DNA from 2 places in the Comamonas resistens genome. Region 2 is predicted to be linked to the other one. Evidence: predicted binding sites of a transcription regulator. Region 2 holds the regulator's gene; the other holds the start of a gene.
What was found. Region 2 encodes FNR, which switches genes on or off when oxygen is low (the NO sensors DNR and NnrR bind a similar motif). Its sites were predicted from a motif close to TTGATNNNNATCAA; they were not measured.
Positions count from the first base shown of each region.

Region 1: the regulator FNR is predicted to act here: its motif matches at 2,076-2,089, upstream of QMY55_RS03550 (oxygen-binding di-iron domain-containing protein).

Region 1 is NZ_CP125947.1:782,966-787,381, forward strand. Features, by position in the region: gene msrP (protein-methionine-sulfoxide reductase catalytic subunit MsrP) at 1-543, shown strand, start outside; gene QMY55_RS03545 (protein-methionine-sulfoxide reductase heme-binding subunit MsrQ) at 543-1,151, shown strand; gene QMY55_RS03550 (oxygen-binding di-iron domain-containing protein) at 1,187-2,014, opposite strand; gene lptM (LPS translocon maturation chaperone LptM) at 2,117-2,350, opposite strand; gene cyaY (iron donor protein CyaY) at 2,363-2,704, shown strand; gene QMY55_RS03560 (penicillin-binding protein 1A) at 2,796-4,416, opposite strand, start outside.
Region 2 is NZ_CP125947.1:2,115,368-2,119,783, reverse strand. Features, by position in the region: gene hemN (oxygen-independent coproporphyrinogen III oxidase) at 1-1,216, opposite strand, end outside; gene fnr (fumarate/nitrate reduction transcriptional regulator Fnr) at 1,484-2,206, shown strand; gene QMY55_RS09925 (hypothetical protein) at 2,269-2,532, opposite strand; gene QMY55_RS09920 (FixH family protein) at 2,808-3,122, opposite strand; gene ccoG (cytochrome c oxidase accessory protein CcoG) at 3,222-4,416, opposite strand, start outside.

The DNA.
Region 1 (4,416 bases), 1.3 Mb from region 2:
TGGTCCATGGTCATTCCCTGGGTCGGCTATTCGTTGTCCGAGCTTCTGAAGAAGGTTCAGCCTCTGGGCAGCGCCAAGTATGTGGAATTCGTCACCCTGGCCGACAAATCCCAGATGCCGGGGCTGCGCAGCGCGGTGCTGGACTGGCCTTATACCGAAGGCTTGCGACTGGATGAAGCCATGCACCCGCTGACATTGCTGGCCTTTGGCATGTATGGCGAGGTCCTGCCCAACCAGAATGGCGCGCCGCTGCGCCTGGTCGTGCCCTGGAAATATGGCTTCAAAAGTGCCAAGTCGCTGGTGGCAATTCGGCTGACCGACAAGGAGCCGGGTACGGCCTGGAACAAGGCTGCGCGCAACGAATACGGCTTCTATTCCAATGTGAATCCCGATGTGGACCACCCGCGCTGGAGCCAGGCGACCGAGCGGCGCATAGGCGAGGGCGGCCTGTTTGCCAAAAAGCGCAAGACGCTGCTGTTCAACGGCTATGGCGATCAGGTAGCACAGCTGTATGCGGGCATGGATCTGAAAAAGTTCTATTGATGCAGGCCTGGTTGCAAAAACCGTTGCTGCAGCCCTGGGCCAAGCCGCTGGTCTTTGTGCTGTGTCTGCTGCCTTGCGCATGGCTGACCTATGCAGCCTTTAACGATGGATTGGGTGCCAATCCCGCGGAAGCCCTGTTGCGCAGCACGGGCGATTGGACGCTGCGTTTTCTCTGCATCGTGCTGGCGGTAACGCCGCTGCGCCAGATCACGGGCTGGACTCTGCTGGTGCGCTATCGCCGCATGCTGGGTCTGTATGTGTTCTTCTACGCCTGCCTGCACCTGCTTTGCTATGCCTGGTTCGACATGGGGCTGGATTGGGGCGATATCGTGGCCGATATTCCCAAGCGGCCTTTCATCCTGGTGGGCTTTACGGCCTGGGCCGTCCTGCTGGTGCTGGCCGCAACGTCGCCGAAATGGGTGCTAAGGGCTCTGGGGGGCAAGCGCTGGCAGTGGCTGCACCGTGCGGTCTATCTGGTGGTCCCGCTGGCGCTGCTGCATTTCTTCTGGATGCGCGCGGGCAAGAACAACTTTGCCGAAGTGGCTGTCTATGCAGTGATTCTTGCCACTTTGCTTGGCTGGCGTGCGGTACGCGCTATCAAAAAATAATAGAACTTACGCGAACTTGGGCAAGTCGTGAACCGTCAGCCTGCAACAGCACGCAATGGTGGGCGCACCTGGCGCGATACGGGGTCGATCTCGGCCGTAGGCAACTGGTAAGAGCGCTGGTCGAACAGGTCGATGCCGCACTGCAGGCCTTCTAGCCAGTTGAACAGGTCGCCAATGGCTTGCTGGCCCATGATGGGCGCGCCATGCTGAGGCACGATCATGGCGATGGGCAACTGCCGCGCCATCTGCACCCACAGCTTCAGAATCTTGTTGGAGACCATGTAGCGGCGGTGAAAGCCTTCCATCCGGGCGATATGAGGCAGCAGGTCGGTGACGGGGGTCTGGGCCTCGGCGCCCGTAGTCAGGGATACGCCCAGGTCGCCGGTGAACAGAATCTTGCTGATCGGGTCGTAGAAGTGGAAATTGCCTTCGGCATGCAGAAAATGCGCGGGCAGCAGCACCAGTTCGCTGTTACCCAGGGGCAGGCGACCGCCGGAGTCGGGCACGCCGATGACGCGGTTTTCCGTCTTGCCGACCTTGGTGAAGTGCGGCGCAAAGCGCTCCCAGATGCGCGAGATCACCAGTTGGGCGCGGGTGCTGGTCATCCAGCGGTCCAGCGAGGCGATGATGTCCGGGTCGGCATGCGAGGCCACCACATAGGCCAGCTTTTGCGGCGGGAAATGCCGCGACATGCCCATGAACAACTCGTTGAAAGCCAGGTTGCCGCCCGGGTCGATGATGGCTCCTGTACCGTTGTCCACGATCAGGAACTGATTGGCCTGGATCGCCTGCCCATCTTCCTCAATGAGGTCGGTGAACATCAGACAGGCATGGTGTTTGTCGCGATAGAGCTCTATGGGCATGGCAGGCAATTTGTCAAAGGACAAGGTGCCTGGACTCTAGGGGCTAAGCCCCCAACCCATGTTGATATGCATCAAGCCTCGGGGCTGGCTTTTACCGGAGGCCTAATAGGCCTCATCTTGGGGAGGTGGTGCCAGAGGCACTACAGGTGCCGGCTTTGTATCCGCCGAGCGGGAGGAAATGCCCAGCGACTCGGGCAAGGTGGCGCGCTCCTGAGCTGAAGGTGTGTTGGGCAGATAGAGAGACCCTCTTTGTCCGCAGCCGGAAATAGCGGCCATGGACGCCGCACAAGCTGCAAGGGCAATGCACCTGACTAGAATTTGATTGGCTTTCAACATGGGCAAATTGTAATGACTGACCTTGAATATCTGGACCGCGCCGACCAACTGCTTTTGGCGGTCGAGCAATGCTGTGACCGTATCGACGACGAAACCGATGCCGATATCGACGCCCAGCGTGTGGGGGGCATGGTGACTCTGGTGTTTGCAAACCGCAGCCAGATTGTGATCAACCAGCAAAAGCCCCTGCATGAAATCTGGCTGGCAGCCAAGGCCGGTGGTTTTCACTATCGCTTTGACGAGGTGCAACAGATCTGGCTGGATACCAAGGGTGCTGGTGAATTCTTTGCCAACCTCAGCCAATATGCGAGCGAGCAATCGGGCCTGAAGCTGGAGTTCAAGGCACTGGCCTGAAACTGAGCACTGCTCCTCAATAAAAAAGCCTGTCACCGATGGTGGCAGGCTTTTTTGTTTGGGGCGCAGCCGCTAGTGCGGCGCAGGGGCGTCAGTTCCTGAACAGATCCAGAATGCGGCTGCGTTCTTCTGCTGCAGGGGCTGGGGTTGCGCCGGGGCCAGCATCAGAAGGCGCAGCGCTTTCCATGCCCAGGCTGGGTACACCGCCGCCGCGGGCATTTTCCTCGTAGTACCAGTCGCCACCCATGCTCACCACGCCAGGAGGCGCTTGAACCTCAGCCACGGGGACGCCCTTGAGGGCATGCTGCATGAAGCTGATCCAGATGGGCAGGCTCAGGCCGCCGCCGGTCTCGCGCGAGCCCAGATTGCGGGGAGTGTCGTAGCCGATCCAGGACACGGCGGCCAGGGAAGGCTGATAGCCGGCGAACCATGCATCCACGGAGTCGTTGGTGGTACCTGTCTTGCCATAGAGGTCAGGACGCTTGAGAGTGGCCTGAGCCCGGGCGGCAGTGCCAACCCTGGCAACGTCGTTGAGCATGGTGCCGGTGACGAAGGCATTGCGGGCCGGAATGGCCTGGGGCAGCTGGCTGACGGGCGGAGGGGTGAACTCCGACAGCACGCGCCCCTTGTGGTCCGTGACACGTGCGATCAACCAGGGGTTGATGCGGTGGCCGCCATTGGCAAACACCGAATAGGCGCCGGCCATCTGCAAGGGCGTTACCGAGCCAGCGCCCAGGGCCATGGTCAGATAGGCCGGTTGCTTGGCGGCTTCAAAGCCGAAGCGTGTTGCCCATTCCTGGCCTGCCTTGGGACCTATGGCTTGCAGCAGGCGGATGGAGATCATGTTCTTGGACTTGTTCAAGCCCGTGCGCATGGTCATGGGGCCGGCGTATGTGCCGTCGTAGTTCTTGGGCTCCCAGGGTTGGCCGCCGGTGGTCGCGGCGCTGAAGAAGATGGGCGCGTCATTGATCATCGTGGCAGGCGAGAAACCATGTTCCAGCGAAGCCGAATAGATGAAAGGCTTGAAGCTGGAGCCGGGCTGGCGCCAGGCCTGGGTCACGTGATTGAACTTGTTCTTCTCGAAGTCAAAGCCGCCGACCAGAGCGCGGATGGCACCGGTTTCGGTGGACATGGCAACAAAAGCGCCTTCCACCTCGGGCAGCTGGGTGATTTCCCAGGAACCCTTGGCTGTCTTGACGGCGCGAATCACGGCGCCAGGACGAATCTTGGTGTTGGGTGGGGCCTTGGGGCTCAGACCCGACTCGGCAGGGCGCAAGCCTTCGCCCGTGATTTCGAAATGCTCGCCATCGGCCCGTGAAGCCACAATCTTGCGCGGAGAAGCCTCCAGCACCACCGCAGCGATCACATCGCCGTTGTCGGGGTGGTTGGCCAGGACATCGTCGATGGCGTCTTCACGCTCCTGGGCGTTGCTGGGCAGATTGATGAATTTCTCGGGGCCGCGGTATTTCTGGCGGCGCTCGTAGTTCATGATGCCGTCGCGCAATGCCTTGTAGGCAGCTTCCTGTTCACCGGCATTGAGGGTCGTGTAGACGTTCAGGCCGCGGGTATAGGCTTCGCCACCGTATTGTGCAAAGATCAGCTGACGGGCCATTTCGGCTACGTATTCCGCATGCACGCGGGTGGAGTTGCTGGTGGTGCGCAGCTTCAGCGGCTCTTCGCGGGCCTGCTTGGCTTGCTCGGCTGTGATGAAG
Region 2 (4,416 bases):
CCGGGGCGAAATATTCACGGAAGTTGATCAGCCAGGCCTGTTCCATGGGCTCATACAGCACAGCGCCCTGGCACATCACCGCCATGATGACAGCACGGCGCACCATGTCGTCGCGCGACAAGGCCAACCCGCGCTGCACGGGCAACTGGCCGCTGTCCAGAGCGTCGTAATACTCTTCCAGCGTCTTGACGTTCTGGCTGTAGGTAGCCCCCACTTTCCCGATTGCAGAGACACCAAGCGCAATCAGATCGCAGTCAGGCTGGGTACTGTAGCCCTGGAAATTGCGGTGCAGACGCCCCTGGCGCTTGGCAATGGCCAGAGAGTCATCGGGCAGCGCAAAGTGGTCCATGCCCACATAGACATAGCCGCCGTCCATGAATGCATCGATCGCGCTGGAGAGCATATTGAGCTTGTCCTGCCCCATGGGCAGGTCAGCAGACTCAATGCGACGCTGTGGCTTGAAGCGCTCGGGCAGATGGGCATAGGCATAAAGCGCTATGCGGTCAGGGCGCAAGGCATTGACCTGCTCCAGCGTACGCGCAAACGATTGAGGCGTCTGCTTGGGCAGACCATAGATCAGGTCCACATTGATGGACACAAAGCCCAGCTCGCGCGCTTTTTCCACCAGGGCAAAGACCTGCTGTGCCGGTTGCTCGCGATGCACGGCTTTTTGCACATCGGGATCGAAATCCTGCACGCCAAAGCTCAGGCGGTTGAAACCCATTTCCTTCAGCGCCTGCAGACGCTCGTTGCTCACGGTGCGAGGGTCCACCTCAATCGAATATTCACCCGCGGGGTCCAGCTTGAAATGCTCGCGCATCAGCGCCATCAAGGCACGCAGCTCGTCGTCGTTGAAAAACGTGGGCGTGCCGCCGCCCAGGTGCAACTGGCTGACAACCTGGCCCTTGCCGCAATGCTCGGTATGCATGGCGACTTCGCGGCGCAGATAGTCGAGGTACTGCGCCGCTTTCTCGTGATGCTTGGTGATGATCTTGTTGCAGGCGCAGTAGTAGCACAGCGACTCGCAGAACGGCACATGGACATAAAGGGACAGCGGCAGCGCGCGGGCAGCCGAATGTGCCTTGCGCTGCTGCAGTGCCAGGGTATAGTCCTCAGGGCCGAAAGCCTCAACAAAACGGTCGGCTGTTGGAAACGACGTGTAGCGAGGCCCCGGAATATCAAAACGGCTTAGCAATTCGGGCGTAACTGCGGTCATGGCTCTTAGTCAGGGTGCACCCACACTGCAGAGGACACCGATATCGAGCTTCTCTTCAGCCTGACCGGATGCCCGTCTTGTTGCAGCGAGCGCGTGTTTTTGGAATCAGTGTCTTCACTGTGCCCCAAGGCAAACCCCTTGTCCTTGATTCACATCAAGGGATAACAAGGCAAGTGCTGCGACAATTTGATCCATCTCATTACCAACCTAGAGGTCAATGAACGGCGCGGCCTCACTCCCTGTGCGTCCGCACCGCTGCTGCAAGCCATGAATCTTCAGACCATCAAAGCATCCTGCTCCAACTGCAATCTGCGTGAACTGTGCATGCCCATGGGCCTGGACGATGAGCAAATGGAGCGCATCGACGAAATCGTCGCCACGCGCCGCAAGATCAAGCGTGGCGGACTGCTGTTCCGCAACGGCGAGGAATTCACTTCGCTGTACGCCATCCGAACCGGCTTCTTCAAGACCTGCGTGGCCACCGAAGACGGTCGCGACCAGGTCACCGGCTTTCAGATGGCCGGTGAAATCATCGGCCTTGACGGCATCGTCAACGACCATCACACCTGCGACGCCGTGGCGCTGGAAGATGCCGAAGTCTGCGTCATGCCTTTTGACAAGCTCGAGCAGCTCTCGCGCGAGGTGACGGCCCTGCAAAACCATGTGCACAAGGTCATGAGCCGCGAAATCGTGCGCGAGCATGGCGTGATGCTGCTGCTGGGCAGCATGCGCGCCGAAGAGCGCCTGGCCGCTTTTGTGCTGAATCTGGTGCAGCGCCTGGCTGCCCGCGGCTTCTCCAAGTCGGAACTGGTGCTGCGCATGACCCGGGAGGAAATCGGCAGCTATCTGGGCCTGAAGCTGGAGACCGTGAGCCGCACCTTCTCCAAGTTCGCCGAAGAAGGCATTGTGGAAGTCAAGCAGCGCCACTTGCGCATTCTGGATACCGAAGCGCTCAAGCGCATTGTCAACAGCCAGCAATGCCAGAGCTGATCTACTAACCCTCAAAAGAACAAAGCCCGCTTACAGCGGGCCTTGTTCTTTTGGAAAGCTTGTCAATCGGCCAAAGGCTCGGAGACGATGCCGTTGTTCAAATCCTGCGCCGAGCGCGCCAGGCTGCGCGTCATCAGACTGCAAAGCAGCATGACCAGCCAGAAGGCGAAGAATGCTGCCGTATAGACGGCGCTGCGCGACCATTCCAGTGGCGACCCCATCCAGTGCACATCCATCGGGTCAACAAAGGCAAAAACCACCATTTCCAGGACTGCGGCGGCCAAAAATGCGGGCCATGCAATCCACATCCAGCGCTGAGTGTCCATCACGAATCTCCTTGGGCTGCGGGGAGCGGTGAGGACATTCTGCACATTGCCGGGCCGAACTGACCAGCCCCTTGCGGGCAAACACCGAGAAACCCAGGCACGGGAATTCTTTAATTGATAGCAGCCAGCGCCTATTAAATCTTCACTTCATAGGTGTCGTTACGCAAAACATAGACTCTACTTGCGCAAGGCGCTTTGAATTTCAGAGCATGCTCCATGAAAAAAGGCCGCTGGGCGGCCTTTTTTCATGGAGTGCTGTGCCCTGCAACCCGGCATCAGCGATCTGTAGGGTGATCTTGTGCAGGCGTTGCCGCATGATTGCGCCCGGTCAGTGCCGGGGCCAGGCTTTTTTGTGATTCGCTCATGCGCTGGTTGATCTCGATGCCATGACGATAGTAATCGGGGTCGATCACGGGGTCAGGCTTGCTCATGGCGATATAGGCCGTGACCAGGCCTGCGACGACCACAACGGCCGGGCCCGCCAGAACCAGCCAGACATGGGCGAACTTCCACCAAGGCTTGCCGTCCTCGGGATGCTGTGGTTTGGCTGCGCTTGCCGCACGTGCTGCGCTTGGGGTTGTTGCCGACATGGCGGATCTCTTTCAATGTGGAACTTTGCCAGTGCGGCGCATCGCCAGATGCGCAGCGCCAGCCAAGCTATTGTTGCGGATAGTCGATAACCTTGCCGTCTAGCGCGGCACCAGGAAAACAGCCTTCTCGGACACGCGCCCACCTTGGGCCTGCACGGCATCCAGATTGAAATGGATGGTGTGCGAACCAGGATCGGCCGAGCCATAGGGAATCTGCAGACGCACGGCAATGCCACGTGTCTCCGCTGGGCCTACGGTCACTTCCTGCTCGGAAGCCACCTCCAGATGATCCAGGCCCACGGCGCTGATGCGGTAGTTCTGCTCGGTCTCCGTGGCATTCATGATCTGCAGGCGGTAAACGTTCTCCAGCTTGCCTCCGGCCACGATGCGCGACAGCGCCGCCCGGTCACGGATGACGTCCACCTTCACGGGTTCACGCATCGCCAGGCTGGCAATCATGGCGGCACTGAGTGCCACCAGCACCGAGGTATAGATCAGCACACGCGGACGGAAGATGCGGCGAATCATCTGCGCATGCTTCCATGCCTTGGACACGGCATTCTGCGTGGTCAGGCGGATCAGGCCGCGTGGATACTCCATCTTGTCCATCACGGAGTTGCAGGCGTCTATGCACAAGCCGCAGCCAATGCACTCGTACTGCAGCCCGTTGCGGATGTCGATACCCACGGGACAGACCTGCACGCAGAGCTTGCAGTCGATGCAGTCGCCCAGACCTTCGGCCTTGTAGTCACTGCCCTTCTTGCGCGGACCGCGCCCCTCGCCGCGCTCTGCGTCGTAGCTGACGATCATGGTGTCCTTGTCGAACATGGCGCTTTGAAAACGTGCATAAGGGCACATGTATTTGCAGACCTGCTCGCGCATATAGCCGGCATTGCCATAGGTGGCAAAACCATAGAACAGCACCCAGAAAATCTGCCAGTTGCCACTCAGGGCCAGCAACTCGACACCCAGTTCACGGATGGGCACGAAATAGCCCACGAAGGTGAAACCGGTCCACAGGGACAAGGCGATCCAGAGGAACTGCTTGAGCGACTTCTTCCAGATCTTCTCGAAAGTCCAGCCGCCCTTGTCGATGCGCATACGGGCACTGCGATCGCCTTCGACCTTGCTCTCGATCCAGACAAAAATCTCGGTATAAACGGTCTGCGGACAGGAGAAACCGCACCACAAACGCCCTGCGACCGCCGTAAACAGGAAAAGCGCCAACGCGCTGATGATGAGAAGACCGGTCAGATAAATGAAATCCTGCGGGTAAAGCACCAGCCCGAACAGG